3 regions of the Anaerorhabdus sp. genome follow, and region 1 is predicted to be linked to each of the others. Evidence: a T-box and tRNA genes for the amino acid it is inferred to sense, from the RefSeq annotation. Region 1 holds a T-box; the other regions hold tRNA genes.

Evidence for each region. A T-box is a leader RNA that pairs with one kind of tRNA and senses whether it is charged. The one in region 1 lies ahead of argS (arginine--tRNA ligase), so its partner is inferred to be a tRNA-Arg.
Region 2: it encodes a tRNA-Arg, which carries the amino acid that the T-box ahead of argS (arginine--tRNA ligase) is inferred to sense. The anticodon was not compared.
Region 3: it encodes a tRNA-Arg, which carries the amino acid that the T-box ahead of argS (arginine--tRNA ligase) is inferred to sense. The anticodon was not compared.

What each region holds. Positions count from the first base shown of each region.
Region 1 covers NZ_JAVXGL010000005.1:7,143-13,227, reverse strand. The annotation lists gene RSB60_RS01440 (bifunctional metallophosphatase/5'-nucleotidase) at 1-783, shown strand, start outside; gene RSB60_RS01435 (MFS transporter) at 776-2,005, shown strand; gene RSB60_RS01430 (hypothetical protein) at 2,063-2,794, shown strand; gene add (adenosine deaminase) at 2,817-3,806, shown strand; T-box leader at 3,850-4,057, shown strand; tRNA gene RSB60_RS01420 (tRNA-Arg) at 4,143-4,219, shown strand; gene argS (arginine--tRNA ligase) at 4,281-5,921, shown strand; partial or broken gene RSB60_RS01410 (helix-turn-helix transcriptional regulator) at 6,041-6,085, shown strand, end outside.
Region 2 covers NZ_JAVXGL010000095.1:339-6,423, forward strand. The annotation lists partial or broken gene RSB60_RS10240 (ABC transporter ATP-binding protein) at 1-349, shown strand, start outside; gene RSB60_RS10245 (ABC transporter permease) at 346-1,071, shown strand; gene RSB60_RS10250 (ABC transporter permease) at 1,080-1,850, shown strand; tRNA gene RSB60_RS10255 (tRNA-Arg) at 2,164-2,240, opposite strand; gene RSB60_RS10260 (metallophosphoesterase) at 2,268-2,744, opposite strand; gene RSB60_RS10265 (hypothetical protein) at 2,861-3,163, shown strand; gene RSB60_RS10270 (M15 family metallopeptidase) at 3,174-4,172, opposite strand; gene uvrC (excinuclease ABC subunit UvrC) at 4,207-5,976, opposite strand; partial or broken gene RSB60_RS10280 (Smr/MutS family protein) at 5,973-6,085, opposite strand, start outside.
Region 3 covers NZ_JAVXGL010000009.1:18,830-24,914, forward strand. The annotation lists partial or broken gene RSB60_RS02375 (ABC transporter permease subunit) at 1-316, shown strand, start outside; gene RSB60_RS02380 (RluA family pseudouridine synthase) at 357-1,244, shown strand; gene RSB60_RS02385 (HAD family hydrolase) at 1,237-2,034, opposite strand; gene RSB60_RS02390 (FUSC family protein) at 2,066-2,608, opposite strand; tRNA gene RSB60_RS02395 (tRNA-Arg) at 2,725-2,801, shown strand; gene RSB60_RS02400 (IS3 family transposase) at 3,001-4,137, opposite strand; gene RSB60_RS02405 (AAA family ATPase) at 4,507-5,532, shown strand; gene RSB60_RS02410 (S8 family peptidase) at 5,525-6,085, shown strand, end outside.

The DNA of each region.
Region 1 (6,085 bases):
CATACTTTGCTAAAAGAACCAGTATTTATAGAAGACACAATGATTATTCAATGTGGTGAGTATGCTAATTATATTGGGTGTCTAGATTTTGAAATAGTAGATAAGAAAATTAGTTCATTCAACTATAGTTTAATTGCTAATGATTTTGAAAAGGATAAAGATTTTCTAAAACTAATAGAAGATTGTAGAAAAGATGCCTTGAATGAATTGAGTAAGCCACTCATTTACAATTGTAATCTAGATTATGACCCATTTAAGGAATGCACTTTAATGAACTATATATGTGATTGCTTATATGAGGAATCCGACTGTGATTTTGCAATGGCATTTCATGGTATTATGAATCACTCATTACAAGGAAATATATCATTAATGGATTTAATTGAATGCTCACCATCAAAATTGAATCCAACACGTGTTGTTATTAAAGGAAAACAAGTACGTGAGGCCATAAAACTATCAATGGATTATGATTATATTCATCAAAGTGGAAAAGGCCCAGGATTTAGAGGAACAGTATTAGGAACTCTAAGCGTTAGTCATAATGTTGAAATAAATGAAAAAGAAATTTTAATTGATGGTAAGGTATTAAATGATTCATATGATTATGTTGTAATGATGGATGATTATTTGCAAAGAGGAACATGTTATCCAACGCTTGCAACACCTGATGAAGATGCAAAATTCTTTAAAGGATTTATAAGAGATTGTGTGGGGAAAAATTTAAAAGATAAAAAATATTTTGAACAAATAAATAAGAAAAGGAAAAAAAGAAATGTTTAGTCATTATAAGGGATTAAGAAGAGAAATGTATGTTCTTTTCTTTGGTAGGATAGTAACGAACATGGGTGCTTTGATATGGCCGATGTTGACATTGATTCTTACTAACAAACTAGGGTATTCAGCAGGACAAGTCGCAACAATCATGTTGGTGATGACATTTGTGCAAATACCATTTACATTATTAGGGGGAAAACTTGCAGATCATTTTAATAAACGAAATATTATTATTTTCTGTGATTTAGTAACAGTAACTTGTTATTTCATTTTGGGTTTCATTGAAGTGTCATTTGTATTCGTTGTATTGTTTTTTACAGCAGGATTATTTGCGTCAATTGAATGGCCTTGTTACGATGCATTAGTTGCTGATTTAAGTACATCAGCGGACCGTGAAAAAGCATATAGTTTAAACTACTTAGGTGCGAATATTGGGCTTGTACTTGCACCTACAATTGGTGGATTTCTTTTTGAAAATTACTTGAATATTGCATTTATTGTTAATGCTATTTCAACATTATCAAGTACAATATTGATCTATATTTTCATAAAAGATATTAAAAAGATTAATGAAGAAGTAACTGTTGGATCATATGAAGAAAGTGCTACGCATGATTCGATATTTAAAGTATTGAAAGAAAGAAAAATGATAATTGTTTACTTATTGTATGCAGCTTTATCAGGATTAGTATATTCACAGTTTAACTTTTTGATGCCCTTGAATTTAGAAAGATTGTATGGTGCTAAAGGTGCGATAATCTTTGGGCTTATAACAAGTGTTAATGCTTGTATTGTAATTATTGGAACACCATTAATTACCAAGTATTTTCCCAAAGTTCGTGATGTTTCAAAAATTGTAATTGGTGAAATACTTATTGTAACAGGATTAGCTATGTATATTTTTATTCAAGGCATGATTCCATTGTATTTTGTTTCAATCATCATATTTACATTAGGAGAGATATTTAATACACTAGGGAAATCACCTTATCTTACAAGAAGAATACCAGCAAGTCATCGTGGTCGTATTGGAAGTTTAAGTATGTTGTTCGCCTCGATTTTCCAAGCTTTCATGCAAAAAGGAGTAGGGTTTTTAGCTGATACATATCCAATGCCAATTGTATGGTGTTTTGTAACAATTGCAGGTATATTATGTATTACCTTAGCAGCTATGCAATTAAAATTTGATAGAAAAACATATCCACTACTATATACTGATACAAAATAAGGTTGATGTTAAAATGGATAATGGTAAAATGATACTATAGAATTTGGAGATGAAAGAATGAATAGAAACCAAGAAGAAAGAAAACATGTTGTTGGAGATATTACTTATTACAAACGTGATGATGTAGAAGTGAATGGTGAACAGTATGAACGTTTAGCTATCCATACACATTTTATTGCACGCGGTGAGTCATATATCGATAATATAGTGAAATATGTAAAACCACTTTATGAAGAAGGTGACTTTTTATCAATTAGTGAAAAAGTTATTTCTATGTGCCAAAATAATTGTGTTGATATGGCCGATGTAAAGCTTGGATTTTGGGCAAAATTTTTAAGTAAGTTTGCAATGCGTTCAAGTGCAGGTATTGGTATGGATGAACCATATAAACTACAACTTGCGATTAATATTGTAGGTTTACCTAAAATATTATATGCGTCAGCTTGTTCTGCTGTAGGAAAATTATTTGGTAAACATGGTGTCTTCTATAAAATCGTAGGGAATGGTGTAGCTGGTATTGATGGATTCTATTCTCGTTCATCTTTTGATATTTATAAAGTCACAGCAATTCTTAATCCAAAGAATCCAAATGGTGTATGTGAAGAAATGTTTGACAAAACAGGAGTGATTGCAGTTATTGTTGATGCCAATGATTTATCAAGAGAGATTTTAGGTAAATCGAGTAAATTGCCTGTGAGTGATGATGTTTTTCTTCAAATTATCAAAGATAACCCTGCAGGACAAAGTGATGAATTAACACCGTTTATTTTAATAAAGAAGAAAAAATAAATAATTATAGGGAGAAAAATTTATGGTAGATATTCCAAAGATCGATTTACATTGTCATTTTGATGGTAGTATTCCACCAGAGGTTTTATGTGATTTAGCAAGTTCACGAAATATTGAAATACCAGGCGGTTCCTTAGAAGGATACCGTCTTTATTTAAAAGAAACAAAAAATTGTAAAAGCTTAGTAGAATATTTAGAGCGATTTGATTTTCCAATTGCTATTCTTCAAGATGAAGAAGCAATTATAAAATGTATGGAAGCATTAATAGAAAATTTGGATAAACAAGGTTTAGTGTATTGTGAAATTCGCTTTGCACCACAACATCATACAAAACAAGGACTATCACAAGAAGATGCATTGAAGGCCTTGTTACAAGCAATAAAGAATAAAAAAGATAGTTGCAAAATTCATATTGAATTAATTTGTTGCATGATGAATTTTGGAGATGTAACCCTTAATGAAAAACAAAATTGGGAGACAATTGACTTAGTAGAGAAGTATTTACATCGTGGTGTTGTTTTGTTAGATATTGCGGGTGCAGAAGGAAAGAATATGTTGGATTTTGAAAAATTCTTTATTCGGGCAAGAGAAAAAAACATTCCATTTATAATTCATGCTGGTGAAGCTGGCGATTCTAATAATGTTCATTTAGCATTGAAATTTGGTGCTCTAAGAATAGGTCATGGGGTTAGAAGTATAGAAAATTTGGATGTTGTTCAAGAATTGATTGATACAAAAACTCCAATAGAAGTTTGTATCTCAAGTAATATTGATTGTTTTGTTTTCAATTTAAAGCAGCATCCCATTAAAAAGTTAAAAGATGCAGGGGTAATGATTACAATTAATACAGACAACATGATGTTTTCAAATACAACGCTTGATCATGAATATGAATTATTGATGAATGGGTTTGGGATTACACGTCAAGAATTAATTGATTTCAACTTAAATTCGCTTCATGCTGCTGCATGTGATGTTGTAATAAATCTACGGTTTTGTAAGCTATTTTAGTGCTGGAATGGGTTGACAACAACCTTGTCTTTGAGATATGCTATCAGTGTCGAAGAAAAAGAGTAGTAGTTCATGGAAGACTTATAGAGAGCTCATGTTGGTGAAATTGAGTAGTAAGAAATGGATGAAACGAGCTTTGGAGATTTATCCGTATGATAGTAAGGATAATGTAAATCCTGCATTAAAGGAGAGAGGTTAAACAAATATTGTTTAACAATTTGAGTGGTACCGCGGTTAACATCGTCTCTTATTTTATAAGAGGCGTTTTTTTTAAATATAACCGAAAAGTATTGAAAAGATAAAGTTTGTTTGTTAAGATGAATAGGCAAAGACAATGCGCCCATAGCTCAACTGGATAGAGCGTTTGACTACGGATCAAAAGGTTGCGGGTTCGATTCCTACTGGGCGCGCCATTTACAAACAAACTGATACTTTTTGTATCAGTTTTATTATTTTATTGAAGAGGAGATTAGTATGAACAAGATTGAACAAAACCTAACACAGGCAATTAAGGAAGCTATAAAGAAATTATATCAAGTTGAAGATGATTCACTTGTAATGATTGAAATTCCAAAGGACAACACAAATGGAGACTATTCAACAAATGTTGCAATGCGATTGGCTAAAATTGCAAAAAAAGCACCTGTCATGATTGCTCAAGAGGTAGTTGCGGAACTTAAAGAAACAGTTAAAGACGCTGACAAAATCGAAATCGCTGGACCTGGTTTTATCAATTTTTGGATGAAGAAAACTCTTCTTGCAGATATTATCAATGTTGTTATTGATAAGGGTGATAAATATGGTGAAAATACAAGTGGGGACAATCTAGCTATTCTTGTGGAATATGTTAGTGCTAACCCAACGGGTGATTTACATTTAGGGCATGCTCGTGGGGCTGCTTGGGGTGATTGTATTTGCCGTTTGCTAAATAAGAGTGGTTACAACTGCTTACGTGAATACTATATTAATGATGCTGGTGCACAAATGATTAACTTAGGTAAATCAGTTTATGCACGTTATGCTGAAGCTTTTGGTGTAAAAGTAGATATTCCTGAAGATGGATATCAAGGACCAGACGTAGCTCAAATTGGTAAAGAACTTGCAGAAGAGCTAGGCGATGTATGGCTAAATAAAGAAGAAGGACGTATTGAATTCTTCAAAGAAAGAGGCCGCGAGAAAGAATTAGAAAAAATCAAAAAGGATCTTCAATACTATGGATGTGAATTCGATTCATGGATTTCTGAACAATCTTTATATGACAACGGCAGCGTTGATGAATGTATTGTAAAGATGGAAGAAATGGGACTTACATTTGAAGAAGATGGTGCATTGTGGTTTAAATCAACAAAATGGGGAGATGACAAAGACCGTGTACTTCGTAAGAGTGATGGAACGCTTACTTATCTTACTCCAGATATCGCAAATCACATGGATAAATTCAATCGTGGATATAAAAAATTAGTTAACCTATGGGGTGCTGATCACCATGGTTATATTCCTCGAATGATTGCAGCAATCCAAGCAATGGGATATGGTCCTAAAGATTTAGAAGTTGATATTATTCAAATGGTTCGTTTAGTGGATGAAGGTCAAGAAGTTAAGATGAGTAAACGTACAGGTAATGCGATTACAATTCGTGAACTTTGTGATGATATTGGTGTTGATGCAGCTCGTTATTTCTTTGTAAGTCGTGCTGTAGATACGCATTTAGATTTCGATTTAGGATTAGCTCGTAAAAAAACTAACGAAAATCCAGTATATTATGCACAATATGCTCATGCTCGTATTTGTTCAATTTTACGTCAAGCACCTAAATTCAAACAAGAAGAAACATATGATTTATTAGTAAGTGAAAAAGAAGTTGATTTATTGAAATATATTGCTGAGTTTACAAGTGTTGTTGCCGATGCAGCAGCTACTCGTTCACCAAATAAAATTTGTAATTATGTTCAAAAACTTGCTGGATATTTCCACAGTTTCTATGGAGCTCATAAGATTATTGATGAAGCAAATCCAGAACTTACAAATCAACGTTTAGGTTTATTGTTAGCAACAAAGCAAACGTTAGCAAACGCTCTAGACTTAATTGGAATTAGTGCTCCAGAAAAAATGTAATAAGTGAAAAGTGATATAGTTTAGGCTATATCACTTTTATTTTGCAAAGTATACTTGACAAAAATATGCAAAGTAAACTATACTTAAAATGCAAAGTTGACTATGCAAGAAGGTGAAACATGAAAACAAGAATCAAAGAATTGAGAAAAGAACGAAAACTATCA
Region 2 (6,085 bases), on a different contig from region 1:
TTTAGGACTTGCAGGTGCATTATTGGGAAAACCACCAATTCTAATTTTGGATGAACCAACAAATGGACTTGATCCATCCGGTATACATGAAATCAGAAATTTGATTAAATCACTACCCGCTATTTATGATTGCACAGTTTTAATTTCATCACATATGCTTTCTGAAATTGAATTAATTGCTGATGATATCGGAATACTAAATCATGGTAGATTGTTATTCGAGGGTAGTTTAGATGAATTACGGCAAACCGCATTAGAAGTCGGTTTTTCAACTGATAACTTGGAGGATATGTTTTTATCAATGATAGAAAAGGATAACAAAAGTAGAAAACAGAGAGCAAAACTATGAAAACACTTGCAATTGAGTTTCGCAAAGAAAAGCGTACAGGAATTTTATCTTTAATGATTTTAATAGGTATTTTAGGCGCAGCATACGTTTTCATTAACTTTATCATTAGAAAAGATACGCTATTAAGCTTACCTTTATCCCCTATGGATGTTCTTCTAACACAGCTATATGGAATGATTATGGTTTTGAATATGTTTGGAATCATTGTAGCAACATGTATGATTTATAACATGGAATTTAAAGGAAGCGCTGTAAAAAAAATGTATATGTTACCTATAAAGGTATCATCCATATATTTATGTAAATTCGTAATTATAACATTTTTACTTTTTGTAGCAATCTGCTTTCAAAATTTAGCTCTTACACAAATAGGCATTACCGATTTACCACAAGGTACATTTGAAATCAGCACATTAATAAAATTTGCTGGGTATTCTTTCGTTACTACAATGCCTGTATTATCCTTTATGCTTTTTGTATCATCTCGTTTTGAAAATATGTGGATTCCGCTTGGAATCGGAGTAGCGGGATTTTTAAGTGGTATGGCATTAGCAAACTCTGATATAGCATTATTTATGATACATCCCTTTATTGTGATGCTAAAGCCTGCTATAGCTATGAGTGCACAACCAAATTCAACTGTTTCACTTATAGCTCTAATTGAAACCGCTCTATTCTTTTTTGCAGGATTATGGACAACTAAAAATATTCGTTATGAGTAAGGAGGTGTATGAAAATGAATTTTTTGGAACTAATTAAAATTGAGTTTATGAAAGTTAAGCGAGGAAAAATTTTACTTTTGATTTTCGTTGCCCCGCTACTGGTAATCACATCTGGTATAGCTAATTTGCAAGCTTATTTTACCTCAGAATATACAAATACCTGGGCAGCCATGTTTATACAAAGTGCTTTAGTTTACGCTTATTACTTACTACCACTTAGTATGATTGTAGTTTGTGTCATGATTGCTGGACATGAAACACAAAATAACGGAATATTAAAAATGTTAGCTTTACCAGTTAGCCGTTACGCACTTTCTGCCGCAAAGTTTTGTGTGCTTTTATTCTATTTATTTATGGAAATGTTAGTATTTCTAATTGTGTTTATAATCGCAGGACTTATAGTAACTAATACTTCAGGAATCATAGAAGCGCTACCAATCATGTATCTTCTGAAATGGTGTACTGGATTATTTCTAACCATGTTACCTTGTGTTGCATCAATGTGGGCAATTACAGTTCTATTTGAAAAACCCCTACTATCTGTCGGATTAAATCTATTACTTGTTATACCTGGAATTTTGGCAGCAAATACGTCACTTTGGATTGTTTACCCATATTGTTATAGTGGTTATTTAGTTACCTGTTCTCTACATGATTTTACCACAGATAGCATTAATGGATCATTTGAATTATTTCCATTTCTGCCATGTGCAATTTTAATCTTTACCTTCATGTTTATGATAGCAGTAACTCGATTTGGTAAAAAAGAGATGAGATAAATTTATCTAAAATAGATTATTACAAATCATAAGAAATATATCTTAAATATCTACCAGTCACTCCAAACAAATGGTTGAGAACGTTTATGGTCACTTGTTTCCAAGTAAAAAGAAAGAGATACTCAATGTACTCAATAATTTCCAATTAACTCCTCAAACTGCTACTTAATTGAGGAGTTTTCTATTGCTTCTAAACTCCTTATTTTTCCCAAATAGTTCATCAAAACTGCCAAAATATTCCAAATATTTAAGAAACGTATCAGATTCGGATTTTCATAAAAAAAAGCCCATTTTAATGGGCTGATTTAACTACTGGCGTCCTCGAAAGGATTCGAACCTTCGACCGTACGCTTAGAAGGCGTATGCTCTATCCAACTGAGCTACGAGGACACTGCTCTATTATAATAACAAAACAAGTTAGAATTTGCAACCAAATTTGTACTCAAGACGCTTTGTTTTTATATTATTACCCTCAATCGTTATAATTGCATAGCTTGTTTGTGATCCATCACGGTTTCTTGATAAACTACCTGGATTAACCAATACGATACCATCCTGTATTCTATTTTCATAAACATGCGTATGCCCAAAACAAACTATATCGCAATTAAGTGATTTAGCCTTATTTACTAACATCTCTCTGTTATCCAAAAACATCATACGATGACCATGTGTCACAAGTATTCTATGCTCATTCAAATCAATAATACGATATTCTGGTAAATCACCATAAAAATCATTGTTTCCTTTTACAGATACATACCCACTTAAATACTCTGCAGGCATTTCACTATCTCCACAATGTATAAATACTTCTGCATCTTGATGCAACATTAATATATCTTTAAGTGGCTCTAAACGTCCATGATTGTCACTTACAACTACAATTTTCATATAATAAATAATCCTCTTTAAATAACACCTTTATATTTTCACAAGAAAAGTGAGAATTTTCAAGAATTTCTTATCTTTTATCTCACATTTTGATATAATACTCTTGAGGTGTGATAATGAACCAATTTCTAGATTTCTACACAACATATGTTAGTCCTGTTGTTTACATCATTTTATTCATTACTGTTATTATAACATCTTTTTACCTTGTCAAAATGCTAATTCAAACAAAAAAATTAGCAAAAACAATGAATATCGTTTCTGTGTCACAAGAAAGTCTTCAAGAAAAGTTAAATACATATACTAAAACAAAGAATGATATTGACAAGTATTATCGTAAAAAGAAAGATCAATTGCATTTATTGCTGTCTACAATCTTCTTTCTTAAATTTCTAGAAAAAAATAAAGGTGAAAAATAAATTTCACCTTTTAATTTGTTGCCATGTCAGACAAAGTTAAATTATTTTCATGCAAATAGCGTGCATATTCAAATCCTACAAATCGGAAATGATAACTTTGTTCAGATTTATTTGTTACTTGTGAATTAGTCGCTTGATATGTTTGAATTAGACCATATTTATAGGCATTTTCAGTTAACCATGTATATTGTTCAGTCTTTGCAAAATTACTGTCGTCTAAGCCTTCTAAAACAAAATCTACAGCTAATCCAAGTTGATGTTCACTATGACCTGGTTTAAATTCAATCATATCGACATTATCGCCATATTTTTCACTTGCTGCTTTATACAATGCTTCTTGCTCTGCATAAGAGATATAGCCATTATTTACAAGCAATCCACCACAAGGTCGATTAGTTTCTATATCTTCACTGATAGCTGTGCATAAAAGCTTTAGTGGTGTTTGAAGCGCTACGTCTATTTGTATCCTTTTATCATTAACTGTTGGAATTTCTTCACTGATAACTTCAAGATTAAATGGTTTTCTAGTACTTATTGTGTGTTTATCATCAACATAAGCATTTGTGTTTCCAGCATTAGTTACAAGTATTGCATCATCAACAAATGGATCACCATGTTGAATCCAATATAAAATTTCGTCATAACTATAATGCACTAAATAATTTGCAAGTGTAACAACATCTAATGATTGACGAGTTTGTTCAACCATCTTAACAATATTTGAAGGAGTTTCATCCCATAATAATTTATTTAAATCTCGGTATTCCGCAGCATGATAAATATTGAAATCTCTTTCTTGGATATATGCAATAAATGTTGTTGGTGCAATGGAGTATTCAATAATATATTCTATTTCATCATCTGTTAAGTACTCACGAATCAAGCGATTACTTTCTTCATTTTTATATGGATAACGTGATAATTTATCATAATTAACATTCATAAATGAAAGACATAAAACAGAAATAAGAAGAATCATACTTACAAAGATAGTACGCTTTACCTTCATCTTCTTCACCTCTTGGTTAATTATAGCATAGAACTTATTCTGATGTCGCATCTTTTAAAATTTCATATAATTCTGTTGCGACCTCTAGGGGTAACACTTCACTTAATGCTTCAATGGATGCAGACTTAATACTTTTGAAGTTTCCAAAATGTTTTAAAAGCTTCTTTTTCCTTACTTCCCCTATTCCTTCTACCTCATCTAGAATTGATTTGGTTTGGGCTTTTTGACGAAGTTTACGATGATAGGTTATCGCGAAACGATGCACTTCATCTTGCATTCTTGTTAAGAGAAAGAAGAATGGACTGTTTTTATCAATAGGTATCAATTGTCCATCTCTATTCATTAAGTCAGAGGTATTATGCTTATCATCTTTTACTAACCCTAAGATTGGTAAATCTAATCCTAGTGCATCAATAATTTCTTTCGCAACATCAACTTGTTGCTTACCACCATCCACCAAAACGCAATCTGGCATTCGTGCATCTTCAATAAGTAAGCGATAATATCGACGATAAAGCACTTCTTTCATTGAGTCAACATCACTGTTTTGCGTATGTAGTTTGTAAATACGATATTCAGCTTTATTGGGTTTACCTTCATCATAAACAACACATGCTGCAACAGTAAATGAACCCGAGATGTGACTGTTATCAAAAATTTCTACACGATGAATATCTCTACCCAGTATTTGACTGAATTTTTCCATCAATGTCTCATCATTTTTACTTTTTGCTTCTATAACATCAAATTTAAGATAGAGCTGATTCTTAGCGTTTGCTTGTGCTAAATCTAATAATTTCTTACGATAACCTTTAATAGGCACAATAATTTTTGATTCTAGCGTATCCTGTAATACTTCCATATCTTGTTCTTCTAACTTTGGTAATACAATTTCAACAGGTGAAGGATGTTTTTGATAATATTGCGTAATAAAAGATACAAATTCTTCTTCTGGATCACCATAAAGTGGACTAAGTGATAATTCACGTTCCAATAGTTTTCCTGCTCGTATGAAAAATCCTTGAATTGATAAATATCCCTTATCACAAAAATAACTGAAAACATCACGATTTGATCGATCTTCAATTTGAACTTGTTGCTTATCACTAACATGCTCTACAGATTGTATGAAATCACGATATTCAATGGCACTTTCATAATCTAGTTTTTCTGTAGCAATTTCCATTTTTTGTTTTAAATCTTGCAATATTTCTTTATTATCGCCATTCAAGAAACGTGTTATTTTATCCAACATTTCTTGATAAACTTGTGGATCAACATCATATTCACAAGGTCCTAAACATTGCCCTAAATGATAGTATAAGCATACTTTTTTTGGCATTGTCTTACACTTTCTTAAAGGATATAGTGTTTGTAGTAACCGGATAGTTTGATGTGCAGCAGTTGCATCAGGAAAAGGACCGAAATATTTACTCTTGCGGTCTTTTTTTGTTTCTCTAACTACTGTAAGCGTAGGATATGCTTCCTTTGTTAGTTTAATATATGGATATGTTTTATCATCCATAAACATGATATTAAAACGGGGACGATGTTTTTTGATCAAGTTAATTTCTAATAAAAGTGCTTCTTTTTCTGTGCGTGTAATAAAGAAGTCAAAATCCTTAACTTGGCTTACCATTTTAGTAGTCTTAAAATCATGTGCACCTACAAAATATTGATTAACTCTATTTCTTAATTTCTTCGCTTTACCTACATAAATAATCGTTCCTGAAGCATCCTTCATCAAATAGCATCCGGGCTCCATTGGCAGGTTTTGTAATTTAGCTTCTAATCCATTTTTCATTTTTTACTACTTCCTCGAAACAACACAACAGTAGCACCTGTTGATCCCTCTGATGGTGTTCCTAAGCGATATTCTACTACATCTTTATCACGTTTTAAAACTTCATGCA
Region 3 (6,085 bases), on a different contig from region 1:
AAATATTACAGTGTTACTTGTAAATATAACTGTTATGGCAATTACATTCTTCTGTTCATGTTTATTTTCAGATACAAAATATTCAATTGGTTTTGGTGCTGGAATTCCACTAGCCTTCTTATTGATTAAAATGCTTAGTGGCGTTTCAGATAAATTGGATTTTCTTACAAAGATATCAATTTTTGGATGGTATGACCCAATGAAGATTGCGAGTGGAGAAATTGCAATGACAGCAAACATTGCTTACATTGTAATAGCTATCGTTTTGTTTGTTGCAGGAATCATGATTTTCAAACGTAAACGTTTAGCTGTTTAAAAAACTTGCGTCAGATTGAAATGAGCTTTATCATAATAGTATGAAATATGAGATAAAGTTCAACCAAATAAATATTAATGAATGTAAAGCGGTTGAAGGAAAGACAGTTGTTGAATTCCTTCAACTTTTTAAAGTATCTAAGAAGAATATTCATACGTTGTTTGAGGACAAACGTGTGAAATTAAATCATGAGATTGCTTCAAGAGAAAGTATCATAAAAAAAGAAGATTCAATCACGATACAATTACCCAAAGAAGAAATTGATTATGCTTGTGATAATCAGTCAGCACAAATTGTTTATGAAGATGATTTTGTTTTAATTGCACATAAAGATGCAGGAATAATTGTGCATGATGAAAAAAGTAAATTAGGAACACTAGCAAATCAAGTCGCAACATATTATGCACAAACCAACCAAAATCTTCCAGTACGTTATATTCATCGATTAGATGAAGAAACTGAAGGTCTAGTGTTCTTTTCAAAGATATCTTTGTTTCAACCTTGGTTTGATGAGGAGTTAAAGGAAAAGAAAGTTAAACGCTTCTACTATGCAATTGTAGAAGGTGAAATGAAAATAGGAAAGAAACAAACTATTTGTAAACCAATTGGAAGAAATCGCCATGATGCAAAAAAAATGATAATCGCTTCTTCAGGTAAAGAAGCAATTACCAAGATACAGTGTATAAATTCTAAGAATGGATTATCATTGATTCAATGTGAACTCGAAACAGGTAGAACACATCAAATTAGAGTTCATCTTTCTTCGATCGGATATCCCATTGTAAATGATGAATACTATGGAACAAAAACAGACAAGTGGAAAGGCATGGGACTTTATGCTTATAAACTTGAATGGCATGAGATTTTTACACATGAAAAAAGAGTCATTACTGACCCTTATCTAAAAGAACTAGATTATTTTAAATAACATTGAAATGTCTAATTGCGAAATCAACACCATCTTCATCAACAGAGGTTGTGACAAAGTCAGCCTCTTTTTTAACGATGTCACGGGCATTTCCCATTGCGACACCAATTTGTGCTTGGCGTAACATTTCAATATCATTTTCTGCATCGCCGAAAGACATTACGTTATCCCAAGTTAGATTATTCATTTTTAATACGGAAGCAATTGTAGTTGCTTTACTAAATGTAGGTGGGTAAGCATCATATCCTTTAGAATAAGACCATGCGAATACTAAACTTGGTATTTTTTCTTTAAATGTTTCGATAATTGTTTCATCACCAATTAGAAATGCACCTAGTGGCAATCCATTTGTTTTGTGGAAAGGAATATCTGTTGGATTTGCAAAGACAGCATTACCATAGTCTTTATCACCAACATATCCTTTATAGAATTTGTCATAATTAGAATAAATAACAACGCCTTCTTTGAATTTGAATCCTAATCCAATGTTGTACTCTTCACAAAGTTTGTAAAGAATATCAACATCCTCCTCTTTCATAGGATAACTTTCAAGAACAGTGCCATGTTTATCAACTAAACAAGCGCCATTGATTGTCACAAAGTAATCAGGATTAACATCTTCAAACAAGCTTTTATGAATAAATGAATAATGTCTTCCAGTAGCTATTAGGATCTGAATTCCTTTTGCTTTAGCTTCATCAAATGTTTCTTTTAATTTAGCACTAATACTTTCACGAGAATATGGAATTAATGTACCATCAATATCGCATACTAACATTTTAATAGTCATAGTTTATCTCCTTATTGTTTCTTATTATAACTTATTCTTTAATAAAGGTGAAATAACGGGATAGATTTTGACGCGAAAGTAGAACATTAATTAGAATAGATATAAATACACCAACTCCAGTATCAATCATACGATTGATTGCATAGCTTATATACTCATCATGAGGTGTATTTAACATAACGATATAAAACACTACCGCACCACCTTGAATCGCTCCAGGATAGCCTAGAAATTGACTCAGTATGATAAGACAAGTAATACCAATTAATAAAAATACGATTTGCATCAGTTTACCAGTAGTTTGTTGTTGAAGGTAAAAAAATACCATACCTAAGCAACCACCAATTATCGTTCCGATGAAACGATTGCTACCACTTTTCCAAGGAGTTTCAGTTGATGTTTCCATACCGAACACTGCACCGATACAAGCAAATGTTGAGTTCCTATCGATTAGTATATAAATAATTGCGCATAGTGTAGTACTGATAGCAGTTTTAATGCTTCTTAAACCTAATTTTGGAAATTTTTTCTTTGGTTTGGTCGTATTGTCGGTAGATGATTTTAGTGCTGACATACTATTTTCCCCTTATCACATATGTTCCATATTACAAAGTGTAGTAAGAAAATTCAAGATTTTTGTGAAATCTTTTAAATTAAAGCGTATTGTGATAAACTTACTTCGTTACCTTTGCGCCCATAGCTCAATTGGATAGAGTTTTTGATTCCGATTCAAAAGGTTGCAGGTTCAAGTCCTGTTGGGCGCGCCAAAGTGAATAAGGTATGAAGTATCGAACAGTTTTTCTAGACTGTCCAATAGTTCATACCTTTTGTTTAGAAGAAAAGCCTTTAAAATAAAGGGTTGTGAATAATGTGAATTTTTAAAAATTGGGTATAGATAAATGAAAAAACTAAATTTGTAGAGGAAATCGTCAAATTAACGGTATTAGAACCTCTTATCTAATAAGTCTATTCACGATTGATTCTTTTATAATACAACTCTTCATATTTATTAGGAACTTTATTATGGATAGTTCTATGGGGTCTTTTTGAATTGTAAAATTCAATGTAATCATCGATGCTTTTGTGAAATTGTAGCTCAGATTTGTATTTAGTTCGATAAATTTCTTCACGCTTCAATAAAGCAAAAAAAGATTCCGCAACAGCATTGTCACAAGGTCGACCAGCACGCGAAAAAGATTGGACAATCTTGTTCATCTTCAATAACGTCCGAAATGCTTTAGAAGTATACTGGCAACCTTGATCACTATGGAAGGTCAAGTTTTGTGGATTACCTCTATTACTAAATGCTTGTTTAAAAGTGGAAGTAACTAAATAGGTACTACTTTTAGATGATACTTTATATGAAATAACTTTACGTGAGAACAAATCGAGGATGACGCATACATAAATATAGAGATTATTTACTTTAAAACAAGTTATATCACTTACCCAAACACAATTTGGTTTAGAAACGTTAAATCGTCTTTGTAATACATTCTTCTTTTTATCCAAACTAAGAAGTTTTTTGTAATCTGACTTGGAAGTGGTAACTATGCTTTGAATACCCATTTCTCGCATGAGCTCAGAGACGTACTGATAAGATGTTCGAATGCTTTGTTCATTTAATACAGTTAATATCTTGTTTGCACCAAAGCGTTGTTTACTTTCATCAAAAATTAATTGAATACGCTCTTTCATCTCTATTCTTCGTTTATCATATAAAGTAACATCTTTGCGACGGAAGATATGATTATAAAAGGTTCCTCTTGATACACAAAGATCATCACATAAAACACGAACGTCATATTGACCATACAGTTTAGATAAAGCTTTTAGCTTACCTTGTAATGGAGAACTTACAGTACAGTCCACTTTTTGAAGGATTTCAACGATTTTCTCCAATCTATGAATCTTTCGATTTAAACTTGTAAATGCTTTGTAACTAACTTCATACTCAGTAGTTTTAGATTGAACTAGATATGGTTTAATCCAGGTGTAGAATGTACTACGCGGTACATTGGATAATATGCAAATCTCCCTTACTGATTCACCTGCTTGATACCTTGCTACTAATGATTCTTTTTCTTCAATACTGAATTTCATATATTCTCCCTCCTTTAAGGACTTAATGAATTGTATGGGAATAGTTTGATCAAGAGAATTGGAAAACTTAATAATTTTATTTAGTCGGTGAATAATAAATGGTAATTCAAAAAAAATGTAACAAAAAATGAAATGTTTTAAGTTGCGATTATATAGATGATAGTAGTTTTGATATAATTATATGTACCAAAACTTCATTTTTTAAAATAGTGGAACAAAACGATTGATTATAACCTATTAATATCGTATTATTGTAGTGTGCCAAAATTATTATAGAGAGGTGAAATAATGACTAGTGAAGAATTAATACCAAGGCTAATTAGAGCCTGTTTAGACAATGATCGTAGGCTAGTTGAAGAAATATCTACTATGCTCATCAAATTCTATAAGAAAAAGCAACCTGATATAGCTCGCGAGATTTCTCAATCACTGACTTATACTAGAAATGGGGCATCTGCGATAAGAGCGATGGATGTTCAGCCACTACCTATCGACAAAGAATCTCGGTTTAGTTTGTGTAAAGCTGAAGAGCCACTAGAGATTGATGAACCTATTTTAGCGAGTGAAACAATAAGAGAACTTCAGTACTTTATATCTGAAAGAAATCAAATAGAGAAATTAATTTTGGAAGATATAACACCGCCAAATAGTCTATTGTTTGTAGGTGAACCTGGGGTTGGTAAAACCTATTCAGCTAGATGGCTTTCATACAAATTGAATTTACCGTTAATAACAATGGATTTAGCGACGTCAATTTCAAGTTATCTTGGTCGGTCAGGGCAAAATATTAAAAATATATTTGACTATGCTCGTTCATTTCCAGCTATTTTGCTACTTGATGAAATTGATTCAATTGCTAAACGAAGAGATGATTTATCTGATTTAGGTGAACTTAAGAGATTGGTAAATGTATTATTAAAAGAGTTAGAAACATGGCCTAGTCAGAGTATTGTAATAGCAGCAACAAATCATCCTGACTTATTGGATAAAGCAATTTGGAGACGATTTGATCGCACTATCAATTTCAAACTTCCAGATAAAGAAGAACGACAACTTTTACTGGAAAGAAATTTAGGAAAATATTTCAATCTTTTATCTTCTAATGCGATTTCGTTTGCTTTGAAACAAACAGCTCTAGTTAATGCAGCAGATTTATGTAAAATTTGTATGCATGTAAAAAGAAAAATTGTTCTAGATGGGGATAATATTGATCTGATAGTTTTTAAAGAATTTTGCTTGGGGAATTTTGAAGATAAATCAAGTAAGATTGAACTTTGTAATTTGCTTAGAGAGGTAAAACCATCTTTGAGTATTCGTGACATTTCACAGATAACAAATATACCAGTAACATCAGTTAGTCGGTATTTGCAAAATGGAGGTGAATTGAATGAGTAATAAGCACCCAATATTAGGACGCGGTGAATTATATGTAAATGATATAGATAAACGATATTATGGTGGACCTCTAAACCTCCCCCACACATATTATGAAAATAAAATATCGCTGATTAAAGACATCTCTATAATTCAAGATGAAGTTCAGGTAAAAAGCGAAATATTTCTACCTGAAAAAGTCATCTGTATTCGTATGGAACACAAGTGCGAAGCAAAATCATATACTCCAGAAATGCTATTATCTATAGAAGGTATCACATCTATAGGTGGGCGTAAGTACACAATTTCTAAAGCAGAAGAAAATTCAATAAATTCAAAACTTTATTTTGCAAAAGTTAGTGATAAAGGATTAGAAAATCTGAAAAATACTCTAGAATCTGGAGAAAAAGATAGTATAGGTACTTGGCGAAATCAAATATCTATGATTCGAACAATTGATTTGTTGGAATCTACTGAGAAAATTACTGGGTTTTCAAGCTCGTGGGAAAGTGGACTAGTAGAAATTGTTCTACATCCGCTTGAATGGGGTAATGGTTTCGAGTTGCAACAGTTT